Linked DNA regions of Zymomonas mobilis subsp. mobilis ATCC 10988. The protein of the gene in region 1 interacts with the protein of each later gene in a pairwise test. Links are inferred from orthologs where the notes say so. Each region holds a gene or a part of one and is shown on either strand. Other genes may lie near its edges. The genes, in order: uvrA and uvrB.

Region 1 (8,428 bases):
AAGGCCGAAGATGTCCATATGGCGCTGGTAAAATCGACAGTTTTCGGTTTTCTCGTTGCATTATTGGGCTGTTATAACGGCTTTTTTGCCACCGGCGGCGCGGCAGGTGTTGGACGTTCAACAACGCGGGCGGTGGTCAGCGCCTTTATCATGATCCTGTTTTCAAATCTGATGATTACCATGTTCTTTTTCGGATAAAGATTCTTATGCCTCAGACACAGCCTCTCATCCGAATTCGCGGGTTAAAAAAATCTTTTGGCGATCACGCTGTTTTACAAGGCGTGGATATTGATATCGACAAAGGACAGTCGGTTGTCATTATCGGCCAGTCCGGCGGCGGCAAATCGGTTTTGCTGAAAACCATATTAGGCCTGATCGAAGCCGATGCCGGTTCTATCGAAATAGAGGGGCAGGATATTGAAACCATGTCCCAAAGCCAATTGGCTTCTATTCGCGATCATATCGGGATGCTGTTCCAAGGCGGGGCGTTATTCGATTCCTTGCCAGTTTGGCGCAATATTACCTTTGCCATTACCCAAGGTCATTTACGCGATCCCGCCAAAATGCAAAAATTGGCGAGCGAATATCTCGCACGGGTCGGATTGGATGACAGGATTCTCAATCTTCGTTCTGGGGAATTATCGGGAGGGATGCAAAAACGCGTAGCGATTGCACGGGCGATTGCGGCTAAACCCGAAATCCTGTTGTTTGATGAACCGACCGCAGGCCTCGACCCCATTCGCTCTGATGTCATTGACGATTTAACGCTTAGCCTCGTGCGCGATAATGGTATGACCGCAATTACCATTACCCATGACATGGCTTCGGTTTGCAAAATTGCGGATAAGATCGCCTTCCTGCATGAAGGGCGTATTATCTGGACAGGAAATACTCAAGACCTTCGGACAACCGACAATCCCTATGTTCGGCAATTTTTTGATCGCAAAGCCGAAGGGCCCCTTCATTAAACGACCCGATAAAAAGCTGATTTTTTGTTGCATTTAATTGCGATAGATCGAGCGCAAAAATCATATTCGTGATGCTAGCCTGCTTCTGATTTCTATTGGAAATGGGTATTAATAATGTCGAACATCACTATTGACGATTTTTTAAAAATAGACATTCGGGTAGGCAAAATTATCGAAGTGCAGGCTTTCCCAGAAGCCCGTAAACCGGCATGGAAATTGGTCATTGATTTCGGGGCAGATATCGGGATTAAACGCTCAAGCGCCCAGATAGTCGATTTCTACACTGCCCAAGATTTAATAGACCGTCAGATTCTGTGCGTTGTCAATCTCCCGCCAAGACAAATCGGGCATTTCTTCTCGGAAGTTTTGACCTTGGGCGTGTCCGATGCCGAAGGGCGCGTTATTCTCATTTCGCCGGAACAGTCGGTGCCACTCGGAACACGGCTATTTTAACGTAAAATACCTTCATATTTTACAAGGACAGAGTATGGACATCATCGGAAGGCTCTGTCCTTCAATCTCGCTCTCTTCCGCGCGTTTTCGACATAATTTTGACGTCTCTGATTTTACGACAGCCGGATAGGCGGCTTTAAAAGGTATCCGCCCCATGGACTCAACCCTATATTGCGATCTTTTCCTTTTTATCATCTCCATTATCGCGGGCATCGTCGATACATTGGGCGGGGGCGGGGGGCTAATTACGGTTCCTGCCTTGGCTTTAACCGGAATGGGTGCCGTGACCGCCTTAGGAACTAATAAATTCCAATCGGCTATTGGTGAATTCTCTGCTGCCTTACACTTTTGGAAAAGCCGTCATCTCAAATTACGACCATTATATTTGTCTTTATTCTCGACGGTCATCGCTTCTGCCTTGGGAACAATTCTACTTCAAATTTGCGACGAAAAAAGGCTTAATAAAATTGTCCCATGGCTTCTTCTATCGGTTTTTCTTTATTATATTTTTTCTCCGACCTCTTATTCCCAGCCCGAGAAAGAAAGCCTTCCCGAAAATCCAAAATTACTGCCCTGTCTTGGCGGGGCTGTCGGATTCTATAACGGTTTTTTCGGGCCAGGTACAGGCGCGATCTGGACAATTATCTTGAATCATATCTACAGATTACGTCTGAATATCGCGACAATGTATGCAAAACCGTTAAATATCGCAGGCAATGTCACGGCACTGACTATCTTTATAGGGGGTGGCAAAGTAAACTATTTCGCCGCTTTAATGATGGGTATCGGGTCTTTTCTGGGCGGCCAAATAGGGGCTTATTTGGTCATTTATAAAAGCTCTAAATTGTTACGGCTGTTATTTCTAACAATTATGTTGGTTTCTGTGACTTTCAGCTTTCTCAAATATTACAATCATCTTTAAGTCTGAAAGACAAATCAGGGTCAGCTTCTAAAAAACTGACCCTAATCTTGACCGCCTATTTGGGTTGAAGCATCCGTTTTAAATAATGGCCAGTATAGCTTCCCTCAGTCTCGGCCACTTTTTCTGGCGTGCCAGCCGCAATAATCTGACCGCCACCAGTGCCACCTTCGGGACCCAGATCAATTAGCCAATCAGCTGTCTTAATGACATCCAGATTATGCTCGATCACGACAATGCTATTTCCTTGATCGACTAGGGCATTCAGAACTTCCAGCAATTTTCGGACATCTTCAAAATGAAGACCCGTGGTTGGTTCATCAAGAATATACAGCGTTCGCCCTGTTGCCCTTTTTGACAATTCTTTTGCCAATTTAACGCGTTGCGCCTCACCGCCTGATAAAGTCGTCGCTTGCTGACCAACCTTGATATAGCCCAAACCAACACGGGCAAGCATTGCCATCTTGTCACGGATAGAAGGCACCGCTTCAAAAAATTCTGCTGCCTGATCGACCGTCATATTCAAAACATCGGCAATAGATTGGCCTTTGAATTTGACCTCCTGCGTTTCGCGATTATAGCGCGCACCATGACAGACATCACAGGTGACATAAACATCCGGCAAGAAATGCATTTCGATCTTTTTGACGCCATCACCTTGGCAAGCCTCACAACGCCCGCCCTTGACGTTAAAACTAAAACGACCGGCTTTATAACCGCGGGCTTGAGCCTCCGGTAATTTGGCAAACCATTCCCGAATAGCGGTAAACGCACCGGTATAGGTTGCCGGATTGGAACGGGGCGTGCGCCCAATAGGTGATTGGTCAATATCAATCACCTTGTCGAGATGCTCCAATCCCGAAATAGATTTATAGTCACCACTAATCAGCCGCGCACCATTCAATTCTCTGGCCGCCGCCGTATAAAGCGTATCCAAAATCAGGCTGGATTTACCGGAGCCTGAAACCCCCGTGACACAGGTAAAAGTCCCCAAGGGAATAGATGCCGTCACATTTTGAAGGTTATTGGCGGTCGCTCCTTTAATGGTCAGCTTTTTACCATTCCCCTTGCGACGTTTATCGGGAACTGCAATTTCCCGCCGCCCTGAAAGATACGCCCCGGTCAAACTATTAGGACAATCAATAATATCCTGTGGCGAACCGGCGGCAATCACTTTACCACCCATCACCCCCGCACCGGGGCCCATATCGACGACATAATCGGCAAGACGAATAGCATCTTCATCATGCTCGACAACCAGAACTGAATTGCCCAAATCGCGCAATCGCTTCAAGGTTTCAAGCAAGCGATCATTATCACGCTGATGTAAACCGATAGAGGGTTCATCCAACACATATAAAACACCGGACAAACCGGAACCGATCTGACTAGCGAGACGGATGCGCTGACTTTCACCACCAGAAAGTGTGCCGGAAGAGCGGTCGAGGCTCAAATAATCCAGCCCGACATTATCGAGGAATCCCAGCCTTTCGATAATCTCTTTCAAAATGCGTTCAGCAATTTGATTTTGTGCTTCCGTCAGCTTTTCGGGTAACTGTCTGAAAAATTCCAAAGCTGGCTTGACGGTCATCTTGGTCACATCAGAAATATTATGATGGTCAATCAGAACGGCCAAGGCTTCCGGCCTTAATCTCGCACCATGACAGACTTCACAGGGCGCTGCCGATTGATAACGTCCAATATCTTCGCGAATGGTTTCGCTATCAGTCGTTACCAGCCGCCTTTCCAAATTGCGGATCACACCTTCAAAGGCTTTTTCAACCTCATAAATCTGATTACCTTCAGAAAAGCGCAAAGGAATAACTTCGCCTTCACTCCCGTAAAGAATGACATTCTGAATTTTTTCAGGGAGCTTCTTCCAAGGCGTTTCCAACGAGAAATCATAATAACGCGCCAGACTGGATAAAATCTGCATATAATAAGGGCTGGGCGGCGTGCTTCTCGCCCAAGGCATCAAAGCCCCCTTTGCCAAAGAAAGGGATTCATTCGGCACAATCAACCGCACATCAAAATAAGGCTTTTCGCCCAACCCATCACAAGCAGGGCAGGCACCCTGTGGCGCGTTAAAAGAGAAAAGGCGTGGCTCGATTTCAGGAATGGTAAAACCTGATACCGGACAAGAAAAATGCTCGGAAAAAAGCATCGGCTCGAAACGGCCTTCATCGGCTGGCTCGGCAATCGCAATCCCGTCCGCCAATTTTAATGCGGTTTCAAGCGATTGCGCCAAACGGGTTTCCAGCCCTTCTTTGATAACCAGACGATCAACCACAACCTCAATGTCATGCTTGCGTTTCTTGTCAATTTTTGGTGCTTCTTCGATCAGATAATATTCACCATCAATCCGAAGTCGTGAAAAGCCTGCTTTCTGCCATTCGGCCATTTCTTTGCGATATTCGCCTTTTCGTCCTCTGACGACCGGAGCCAATAAATGCAAACGGCTCCCTTCCGGCAAAGCCATCACCCGATCAACCATCTGACTGACGGTCTGCGCGGTAATAGGCAATCCCGTTGCCGGAGAATAAGGAATCCCGACCCGCGCCCATAACAGCCGCATGTAATCATAAATCTCGGTGACTGTGGCGACCGTCGAACGCGGATTTTTGCTGGTCGTTTTCTGTTCGATAGAAATCGCTGGCGATAAACCCTCAATATGATCGACATCCGGCTTTTGCATCATTTCCAAAAATTGGCGAGCATAAGCGGACAGGGATTCGACATAACGCCGCTGTCCTTCGGCATAGATAGTATCAAAAGCGAGGCTGGATTTACCCGACCCCGACAAGCCGGTCATGACGACAAGTTTATTGCGCGGAATATCAATCGAAACATTTTTGAGATTATGTTCGCGTGCGCCGCGAATAGAAATAGTCGAAAGCATAACAGGCAAAAATCCTATCTTTCAGAAAATGGGTCTGGTGATGCGGGGCTATCAATCAGGGCGAGGAAAAGAGATGGATATTCCCCCTTTGTTCTACAAGAGGCTATCCAAAAACGGCAAGGCAAGGGACTTTGAAATCGGCAGAAATGTCATTCTGCTACCGTTCATAGCCATTATAGCGATAAGCGCCATCCCAGCGATTGGACGGATATAAAAGCTGCCTATCCAGATGATTATAGCTGTGATTATAGCGCATAGGATTATGATTATAGGGATTATAACGATGGTTATAGCCCATTGACCCATAACGCGGCACATAGCCAGACCAGCCATAATGACGGATATAGCCGGAATGATCATAACCTCTGACATAACCAGATGAATAACCGTTTCGGATATATCCCGACCGCCCATAATGGCCATAGTGATATCCATGGGGATAAGCCATGGCCGCAACCGAAAGCGTCAAGGCAAGAAGCCCTATTCCAGCCCAGAAAAGATTTTTTCCCATAAGATGACTTCTTCTTTCATAACAGGCGGCGGCATAGCTGCCATGACAAGACATGGCAGCTATTTTTCCGATAAATCAGGCTGGATCAGAATTCTGCTGAATATAGCGTTCCAATCCCATCAGCTCGATCAGATTAAGCTGAGTATTCAGGAAATCGATATGGGCTTCTTCGGCGATCAAAATTTTGACGAACAGATCGCGGGATACAAAATCATGCGTTGATTCTGCATAGGCGATGGCTACTTTCAAATCGCTGACCGCTTTTTTCTCAAGCCGCAAGTCCGTATTCAAAACCGCAGGCACGTCTTCACTAGCGGTAATAGCTTCATAACGCTGCAAGTTAGGCAGGCCGCCAAGATAAAAAATCCGCTCGATCAAAGCATCGGCATGGCCTCTTTCTTCAAGAGATTCTTCGGATTCTTTTCTGGCAAGAACCGAAACGCCCCAATGTTCTAAACTGCGGGCATGGAGAAAATATTGATTGATGACCGTCAATTCATTGGTAAGTTGGCGGTTAAGATGTTCGATTATTTTAGGATCTGCGCTCATTGATGGGTGCCTTTCGCTCTTCAGCTTTTATTAGCCTAGCATTAAAACTTTATTATAAAAAATTAACTTTCCCAATATCATTATCATATAATTCTATCGGAACGGGGCATTACTGTGTTTATATCCGGCCTTTCTCTCCATGATTTCCGGTCACACCAGCAAATACGATTACAGGCCGAAGCTGGGCTGGTAATCCTGACCGGTGAAAATGGTGTCGGTAAAACAAACATTTTAGAAGCGATTTCGTTGCTTTCTCCGGGGCGAGGATTTCGCGGCAGCCCTTTACCTGATCTTGTCCGGCGCGAAGGCGAGGGCGGTTTTGCGATTTCGGCCAAACTGCATCCACTGGAATCCTCAGGCCGAATTGATCCCGTAACCATTGGTATCGGGCTTGCACCTCGGGCATCCTCGCGTCAGGTGCGCGTTAATGGCGTGACGACTTCGGCTAATGCCTTATCGGAATGGCTGGCGATATTATGGCTTACCCCTGCAATGGACAGATTGTTTCAGGAAGGTGCTTCTTCGCGCCGCCGTTTTCTAGATCGGCTGACATTGACGATTTTTCCGTCTCATGCCCGACATTACAGCCGTTATGAAGCGGCGATGCGACAACGGAACAAGCTGCTTTCCGATGAAAAAGGCTATGATCCTCTTTGGTTAGACGGCTTGGAACAGATTATGGCGGAACAGGCGACCCATATTCTTTTGGCACGGCGGCAGCTTGTGGATTTACTATCCGAAGAAATTGCCAAACAGGAAGACGGCCTTTTCGCCAAAGCGGATCTGGCTTTGGAAGAAGGTGTTGATAGCCGCGATCTTGTGACTCATAATTCCGAAGAGATCATGCCGCTTTTGCAAAATATCTGGCAAAAAAGCCGGACAAGCGATGCCGCCATTGGTCGGACATTGCAAGGCGTTCATCGCGCAGATCTAAAGGTCACCCATCATGCCAAAGCCATGCCTGCTGCCCAAAGCTCGACAGGCGAGCAAAAAGCCCTGTTACTTGGGCTTGTGTTGGCTCAAGTTAATCTGATTACCGAAAAAAATGGCCAGCCGCCGGTTCTGTTACTGGATGAGGTTGCGGCGCATCTTGACCCGTCCCGTCGGGCGATTTTATTTGATATTTTGCGATCAAAAGGCGGCCAAGTCTGGATGACCGGTACCGAACCTTCTCTCTTTGAAACCGCAGGGGAGGCCGCCTGCTATTTTCAGCTTGATAAGGGCGAAATTATCTCCGCTTTCTGAAAAAGAGAACCGACTGACTGTATAAAAGGGGATATAAAGATCCGCGCTCTTTTTACCGCTTCCTCCGATAATGTAATATTTCCTTTAAAATCAGGCGGCTTTTGCTTGGGTTATTGGCAACATCCCGCTATAAGTTAAGACTATGGCAACATCAAAACAGCATGACGATTATGATGCAGGATCTATCAAGGTTCTGCGGGGGCTGGATGCCGTTCGCAAACGGCCTGGTATGTATATTGGTGATACGGATGACGGATCGGGTCTGCACCATATGGTGTTCGAAGTTTCCGATAACGCCATTGACGAAGCCTTGGCCGGTTACTGCGATCTGGTAAAAATCGCGATTTATGACGATGGTTCGGTCTCGGTTGAAGATAACGGACGCGGTATTCCAACCGGTATTCATCCCGAAGAAGGCGTTTCGGCAGCTGAAGTCATCATGACCCAGCTTCACGCCGGTGGTAAATTCGATAATAACGCGAATAGTAACGCTTATAAGGTCTCCGGCGGTTTGCACGGCGTGGGCGTTTCCGTGGTGAACGCGCTTAGTGATTATCTTGAATTGACCGTTTGGCGCGATGGACAAGAACACCGGATGCGTTTCGAGCATGGTGTTGCCGTTGAACCGTTACAGGTCGTCGGCGCTTCCGATAAAAGAGGCACGCGGGTTCGCTTCCATCCTTCTGCCGAAACCTTCAAAATTACCGAATTCAATTTTGAAAAGCTGGAACATCGTTACCGCGAATTGGCCTTTTTGAATTCCGGTGTCCGGTTGCAATTAACCGACAAGCGCACCGATCCTGAAAAAACGGTCGAATTATTCTATGAAGGCGGTATCGCTGCTTTTGTGAAATGGCTTGATCGGGCAAAAACAGCGTTAATTC
Region 2 (7,990 bases), 710 kb from region 1 along the record:
GGGAAATGCCAAATCGGACGATCGACATCAGAGGTTAGATTTTCGACTATCTGGGGAATAACATCTCCAGCACGTTGAACCAGAACCCGATCTCCAGGACGGGCACCCAAACGCTCAATTTCATCAGAGTTATGGAGGGTCGCAGAAGAGACAACGACCCCTCCAACCGTTACAGGCTCTAATTTAGCCACGGGTGTCAAAACACCCGTACGCCCGACCTGTATCTCGATATCTAAAAGCGTTGTTTGCGCTTTTTCTGCTGGGAATTTATGCGCCAAGGCAAAACGTGGGGCGCGCGCTGAAAATCCAAATCTTTGCTGCCAATCAAGCTGATCTAATTTATAAACGACACCATCAATATCAAAATCTAAATCAGCCCGTTCGGCCTCTATTTTCTGATAGAAATCGAGCATCTGCCCAATATTGTCAGCACGAGCCAGCAGATTACTGACAGACAAGCCATAGCTTTCTATCATTTTCATCATGCCGTATTGGGTATCGGCAGGTAGAGATGTAGCCTCGCCCCAACCATGCGCCAAAAAGCGAAGAGAACGTCTTGCGGTAATATTCGGGTCTAGCTGCCGCAAAGACCCAGCCGCAGCATTGCGAGGATTGGCAAAAAGCTTTTTATTTTCTTCTGTCTGACGAGCATTCAAAGCAGCAAAATCGCTTTTTGCCATGTAAACTTCGCCACGAATTTCAATAATTTCTGGCCAATTATCGCCTTTTAATGTTTTGGGGATGTCATCAATAACGCGGACATTAGGCGTAACATCCTCACCAATAACCCCGTCTCCTCGCGTAACGGCCTGAGTTAAAATGCCCTTTTCATAACGCAACGAGCAAGAGAGACCGTCAATTTTCGGTTCAACAGTGCAAATGACGGCCTGATTTTCTTTTAAATTGAAAAAACGGCGGACCCGACCCAAAAAATCTTCAACATCCTGATCCAGAAAACCATTATCAAGACTAAGCATCGCTGCCCGATGTGCAATTTTGGGCAAACGTGAATTAGGACGACTACCGACTTTTTTACTTGGAGAATCCGGCCGGATTAAGTCAGGAAAAAACTGTTCAATCCGACGGTTTCGCAAGACCAAGGCATCATATTCGCTATCAGGAACAGCCGGATTATCCTTATCATGATAAAGATGATCGTAATGGCTGATCAAATTTGCCAAGCGTTCCAATTCAATAACCGCTTGTTCACGAGATAAATCTTTCGGAGCCAGAGCTGACAAATCCTGTTTTTCAGGATTCAGATAAGAAAAAAGGTCAATATCCGCATTCATTCTGCCAAGCTCCAGCCTTGCTGCCTCATCTATACAATCACAATTTCTAGCTATTCCGTGCGAAATAGCGCGCTCTGAAATCCTGAGCAAATTGCGAAAAACGCCCCTCCGAAATAGAGTCCCGTATTTTTTGCATAAGCTGCTGATAAAAGGCGATATTATGCTCTGTCATCAGCATAGCCCCCAAGATCTCACCCGCCCGAATTAAATGATGGATATAGGCGCGGCTCCATTTCTGGCAAACGGCACAATGACATTCACTATCCAACGGCTTCAAATCTTCTGAAAAACGAGCATTTCTGATATTGATAGGCCCATCCCATGTAAAGGCTTGCCCATTCCGACCGGAACGTGTCGGCAAGACGCAATCGAACATATCAATGCCGCGTTCAACTGCTCCAACGATATCATCAGGCTTGCCAACGCCCATCAAATAATGGGGTTTGTCATCGGGCAGCATCGGCACAGAAAAATCAAGGACGCGGAACATTTCATCCTGTCCTTCACCCACAGCCAATCCCCCAACAGCATAGCCATCAAAGCCGATTTCAGCCAGAGCATCCGCCGATTGTTGCCGCAGATTTTCAAAAACAGAGCCTTGCTGAATTCCGAACAAAGCCGCATTTTCGGCCTGTTCTTTTCGGCTATCAAAGGCATCCCGTGATCTTTTCGCCCACCGCATCGAGCGTTCCATTGACGAAGCCGCGCGCGAAGGCGTTGCCGGATAAGGCGTGCATTCGTCAAAGGCCATTACGATATCACTGCCTAGTAAATGCTGGATTTCGATAGAACGTTCCGGCGACAGCATATGGCGGGAACCGTCAAGGTGACTTTTAAAGGTAACGCCCTCTTCGCTCTGCTTCGTCAAAGAAGACAGGCTCATCACCTGATACCCGCCGCTATCCGTCAAAATAGGCCGATCCCACCCCATAAAAGAATGTAATCCGCCCAGCTTAGCTATCCGTTCGGCACCCGGACGAAGCATCAGATGATAGGTATTCCCCAAGATAATATCAGCGCCAGTTGCCCGAACTGTTTCCGGCTTCAAAGCCTTTACGGTAGCTGCCGTTCCAACCGGCATAAAGGCAGGGGTTCGGATAACGCCCCGCTTCATTTCGATAGTGCCGGTGCGGGATTTTCCTTCCCTTGCCGCGATTGAAAAAGAAAAACGCGGACGATCGGTCTCTTGCGCTGTTGCTTCTACCACATTTCTTCCTTTGACTGCCGTCATCATTTCCAAGCTCATCCCTATCGAGAGAAAAGCAACGTCTGACAACAGGTTTTACGAAATAAGGGTATAGCAAAAAATAAAAATTTTGAGGTCTCGGCCTTTTTCAAGATTGTATACTTCAAGGCAGAGACCTCACCCTATTCCCCAATCAATGCCCTCGCGATCTCAATAATTTTTCACCGGCTTCTTGCTTGACGCGCTTAGAAGCCTTGGCTTCTCTAGGCTCAGGACCTGTTAATTTCTTGAGTTGAGCGGGCTGTTGTGATTCACAGGTTTACCGATGGAGGTGAAGCTGTGAGTGACGTGTTTTTGCTGTCTGAGCACCAGATGGAACGGATTAAGCCGTTTTTTCCACTGGCGCATGGTGTGCCGCGTGTCGATGACCGTCGTGTCCTGAGCGGGATCGTTTACGTGATCCGCAACGGCCTTCAGTGGAAAGACGCCCCGAAAGCGTATGGCCCGCACAAGACTTTATACAACCGGTTTATCCGGTGGAGCCGCCTGGGTGTCTTTGACCGGATCTTCGTCGCCCTGACGGAGCAGGCAGGCCGTTCAAAGCGTCTGATGATCGATGCAACACATCTGAAAGCACACCGGACAGCGGCCTCCCTGCTCAAAAAGGGGCTTTTCCCCGCCATATCGGACGCACGAAAGGCGGACTGAACTCAAAGCTTCACGCTGTATGCGATAGTCAGGGCCGCCCTGTCCGGCTGCATCTGACCGCAGGTCAGGTCAGTGACTTCAAAGGCGCGGATGTTCTGCTGGCAAATCTGCCGGAAGAAACACAAGAAATTCTCGGGGACCGGGGATACGACAGTAATAAAATCAGACAGTCTCTCGCAGACCGGAATATCACCGCCTGTATTCCGCCGAAGAAGAACCGGAAATCAAAGCCGCCTTACGACTGGCATCTGTATAAAAAGCGTCACCTCATCGAAAATATGTTCGCAAAGCTCAAAGACTGGCGGCGTGTCGCAACACGATACGACCGGTGCGCTCACACATTCATGTCAGCAATCCATATCGCAGCAAGTTTCATCTTCTATCTCAAAGAATGAGTCCTGAGCCTAGCTTTGTCACTTCTGGTTTTTCGAGTGCCGGGACGTCCGGCTTCAGACCGACCTTGGATCTCAGACGACTTTTCAGGAGGCAGTCCCAATTCCTGTCTTTTCAACTGGTGCAAGACATCTCTTAATTGTGCCGCTTTTTCAAATTCCAAATTAGCGGCGGCTTCTAACATCTCTTTTTCAGTCTCGGAAATAGAACGTGCCAAAACCTTCGGATCATGATTTTCGATGGTAGCGGCGGCCTCACTACTGTCGATAACACCGAAATGACCGACAATATCATCGACCTGCCGCTTAACCGTTGCAGGTGTAATATTATGCGCTTTATTCCAGGCAATCTGCTTAATCCGGCGGCGTTCAGTTTCTGCCATAGCCCGCGCCATCGAACCGGTTATCTTGTCACCATACAAAATAACACGCCCTTCGGCATTACGCGCAGCTCGACCGATCGTCTGAATCAGTGAAGTTTCAGACCGCAAAAAGCCTTCTTTATCAGCATCTAATACGGCCACTAATCCACATTCTGGGATATCCAAGCCTTCTCGCAACAGGTTGATACCGATCAAGACGTCATAAACGCCTAATCTCAAATCCCGAATAAGCTCGATGCGTTCGATCGTTTCGACATCGGAATGCATGTAACGGACTTTCAACCCCGCTTCATACATATATTCAGTCAAATCCTCAGCCATTCTCTTGGTCAAGGTCGTCACCAAAGAACGCCATCCGGCCGCCGCCGTTTTCTTGGCTTCAAAGATCAGATTATCAACCTGCTCTTCAATCGGTCGAACTTCGATTGCAGGATCAACCAGCCCCGTCGGTCGAATAATCTGTTCGACAAAAACGCCGCCAGTTTGCTCCAATTCCCACGGTCCCGGCGTTGCAGAAACATAGACGGTTTGCGGACGCATCGCATTCCATTCTTCAAACCGAAGAGGTCGGTTATCAATACAGGAAGGCAAGCGGAAGCCATAATCAGCCAAAGTCGTTTTACGGCGATAATCACCCCGTGACATACCGTTAATTTGCGGAATCGTCTGATGGCTTTCATCCACAAATAACAAAGCATTATCAGGCAAATATTCAAATAAAGTAGGCGGAGGTTCTCCGGGGGCGCGTCCGGTCAGAAAGCGGGAATAATTTTCAATACCGGAACAAGCACCGGTTGCAGCCATCATTTCCAGATCGAATTCGGTGCGCTCTTCCAATCGCTGCGCTTCCAGTAATTTACCTTCAGCTTTGAATTCCCGCAAACGGTTGTCCAACTCGCGCCGGATCGCATTATTAGCAGCCTTCAAAGTCGGTTCTGGTGTCACATAATGAGAATTAGCATAAATTTTAATCTGGTCGAGTTTAGCGATCTTCACCCCAGTCAAAGGATCGAATTCAGAAATTTCTTCGATTTCATCCCCGAAAAAGCTGATACGCCAAGCCATATCTTCATAATGGGATGGAAATATCTCAAGGGTATCGCCTTTGACACGGAAAGAACCTCGTCCAAAGGCAACCTCATTGCGCTTATACTGTAAAGCAACCAAACGGCGAATAATTTCCCGCTGATCGACTAATTGACCTTTCAATAAACGAAAGGTCATGGATGAATAGGTATCAACCGAACCGATACCATAAAGACAAGAAACCGAGGCCACGATAATAACATCTTCGCGCTCTAATAAAGAACGCGTTGCCGCATGGCGCATCCGGTCTATCGCTTCATTGATGGCGCTATCTTTTTCGATATAGGTATCTGTCCTCGGCACATAGGCTTCCGGCTGATAATAATCGTAATAGCTCACGAAAAATTCGACCGCATTTTCAGGAAAAAAGCGTTTAAACTCACCATAAAGCTGGGCAGCCAGAATTTTATTAGGCGCCAATATCAAACTAGGCCGCTGTAATTTCTCAATGACTTTTGCCATGGTAAAGGTCTTACCGGATCCGGTTACCCCTAACAGAACCTGATCCCGCTCGCCTTTTTGAATATCTTTACACAAGGCGCTAATGGCCTGCGGCTGATCACCCGCTGGCTCGTAATCGGAAACAAGACGAAACGGTTTTGACGGCTCTGTTTTTTCAGGGCGGCTGGGGCGATGAGGCACAAAATCGAAATGATTTTCTGGCTCATCAAGCGTCGTGCGGATCGCGATAGTCATATCTTGGATATGATAAACCCCAGCGCCGGAAACAAGCGTAGAAAGCGGTTAAATTTTATATTCAAAACCATTATGGATTGGGTAATATAAAAAGTGACTAGAAAACCATATCAAAAGCGACCTGTCCTGACAGGCTTTCAGTCGTATTTCTGCCCCAGAAAGGCGTAGAAACACCGGCGATAATACCATAGCGAGCTGACCAGTTATATTCGACAGCCGGGGCAACCACCCAAGCACCGGATCCCTGCCCTTTCTTTTCAACATAATCAACGGCATTATTATAACCCTTGACCTTGGAACCATAAGACCAATCACGGGCAACGTCACAGGCCAGAACTCAACGTTGATTGATACCATATTCAACGGAAATACCGCCCTCGCCACTCGTGCCGGTTTCCGCATGACCAATAAAATCTTTACTGGTTCCATAGCTACTAATGCCATGGATTTCAGCATCACGGACAGATTTACGGATATTAGCCCATCCACGAACCCGCAAAGCATGACCCGCAATACGATAAGTCGATTGGGTTACCAAAGCAGCGCGGAAAACATAGTTACCATTACCACCGGCATTGGTTTTATCAGAATTCAAATGGTCATAACGACCTGTCGGGAAAGAGATACCACTCTGAAGCATCACAGCCGGAATAAGACGACTTTCATTCGGATCAACAAAACGCCAAATGAAATCAAGCGGTAAATCGCCGACCCGAGGCTGACCACCCCCGTTCCCATAAGTGGAACGCCATTTATAAAAAAATTGAGGATGAAGCTGAACGCTCAAATGGTTGGTAATGCCATATTTAACGAGTGTTGTATTAACAATGCTTTGGGTGCCACCGTAGATAGGACCTTTGTGGCCAAAAGCATCCACACTATCTATAGGACGATTATAAGATATATACGGTTCGATTGTGACACCGCCCTGACGCAATGCGCCGGATGGTGATAAAAGCGAACCTGTGTACCATTGCTGGTAATTAGAAGATAAACTGCTTTGAGTAGCAAAAACGGAAGAGGGTACAAGGAATAATCCAAATGTTATTCCAAAATTACAGATTAACTTCATGTATATCTTTATTTCCATTCATAGTTTTGAAGTATAAAGATCTGAAAATAAATATCTTATAATCAGTCATACTTTTTCTATGTGAATTGATATCAATAGCGGAAATATCTAAGGCTTTACTATACACCCCCCTTAAAAAACTAGCTAACAAGAAAGGGGTAAAACAAAGAAAACGATAAGTAAATTAAAAAAAAATTCAGAAAAATAGAAATAATTTGTTATTTTTACACTTTAAATTATATAATTATTTCAAATATAATAAATATAACCGTAATTTAGAATTATAATGCATCACTATATTTTATATATTCACTTCGCTAAAATTTTTTAAAATATAATTTAAAGAAACCGCGATCTATTATTATTTATTTTTATAAAAAGCTATTTATATGAAAAATTTATTCTAAAAATCATTCAAGACAACCTATAAATTTCAAAGGACATTCTTACCAAGAATAAAATCAATAAAAATTTATATACTAAAAAATGAAATAATAAAATATTTTTATATTTTAAAATAATCATAATAACAAAAATAAGACCTTATAACTTTCTTTGAAAAATCTTCAGACAATAGGTTGGCTCAATCGAGTATGCCAAAATACTCTATGGGCTCAAGGCCAGATCAAAATCCTTTTTTGGGATAGCGTGTCCAACGATCAATCGCCATGAGCAGCCCTAAACAAATCATCACATTCATCATTGCCGAGCCACCATTAGAGACTAAAGGCAGTGGAATGCCCACTACGGGTGCCATCCCCATAACCATAGCTAGATTGATCGCAACATAGAAAAAAATAGTCGAAGATAGGCCTGCTGCCGTTAATTTGGCGAAACGTGACGGCGCATTTAATGCCACCTTCATGCCCCAGCTGATGATAATCATAAAACTGACAATAATGAACAGCCCTCCGATCAGTCCCCATTCCTCGGCCATTGTTGCAAAAACAAAATCGGTGTGACGTTCAGGCAAGTAATCGAGATGGCTCTGAGTGCCATTCAAAAATCCCTTGCCAAAAATACCACCTGAACCAATCGCGATTTTGGACTGACTGATATGATATCCTCGCCCCAAAGGGTCACTTTCAGGCGTTAAAAAGATCAAAACCCGATTGCGCTGATAATCATGCAATAGAAAAAAGAAAGCGAGCGGCGCAATCGCCGCCAAGGACACA

What was found.
Region 2: the proteins of uvrA (region 1) and uvrB interact in binary tests that used the Escherichia coli proteins (3 or more experiments, as listed by UniProt). The link is inferred for Zymomonas mobilis subsp. mobilis ATCC 10988 from one-to-one orthologs.

The regions. Positions count from the first base shown.
Region 1 is NC_017262.1:1,772,921-1,781,348, forward strand. The notes cover bases 2,199-5,566. They hold uvrA (excinuclease ABC subunit UvrA), read right to left. Parts: upstream 5,240-5,566; coding sequence 2,399-5,239; downstream 2,199-2,398. Other genes in these bases: ZMOB_RS08030 (sulfite exporter TauE/SafE family protein), read left to right, coding at 2,199-2,343; ZMOB_RS08040 (hypothetical protein), read right to left, coding at 5,397-5,566. Outside these bases: ZMOB_RS08015 (MlaE family ABC transporter permease), read left to right, coding at 1-198; ZMOB_RS08020 (ABC transporter ATP-binding protein), read left to right, coding at 207-968; ZMOB_RS08025 (tRNA-binding protein), read left to right, coding at 1,083-1,421; more of ZMOB_RS08030, read left to right, coding at 1,576-2,198; more of ZMOB_RS08040, read right to left, coding at 5,567-5,804; bfr (bacterioferritin), read right to left, coding at 5,826-6,299; DNA replication/repair protein RecF, read left to right, coding at 6,414-7,544; gyrB (DNA topoisomerase (ATP-hydrolyzing) subunit B), read left to right, coding at 7,687-8,428. UniProt on the Escherichia coli protein: The UvrABC repair system catalyzes the recognition and processing of DNA lesions. UvrA is an ATPase and a DNA-binding protein. A damage recognition complex composed of 2 UvrA and 2 UvrB subunits scans DNA for abnormalities.
Region 2 is NC_017262.1:1,063,945-1,071,934, reverse strand. What follows is about bases 3,155-6,084. They hold uvrB (excinuclease ABC subunit UvrB), read right to left. Parts: upstream 5,744-6,084; coding sequence 3,566-5,743; downstream 3,155-3,565. Other genes in these bases: ZMOB_RS04675 (hypothetical protein), read right to left, coding at 6,081-6,084; ZMOB_RS10490 (hypothetical protein), read right to left, coding at 5,841-5,972. Also shown: NAD-dependent DNA ligase LigA, read right to left, coding at 1-1,292; tRNA guanosine(34) transglycosylase Tgt, read right to left, coding at 1,339-2,526; more of ZMOB_RS04675, read right to left, coding at 6,085-6,815; rod shape-determining protein RodA, read right to left, coding at 7,441-7,990. UniProt on the Escherichia coli protein: The UvrABC repair system catalyzes the recognition and processing of DNA lesions. A damage recognition complex composed of 2 UvrA and 2 UvrB subunits scans DNA for abnormalities.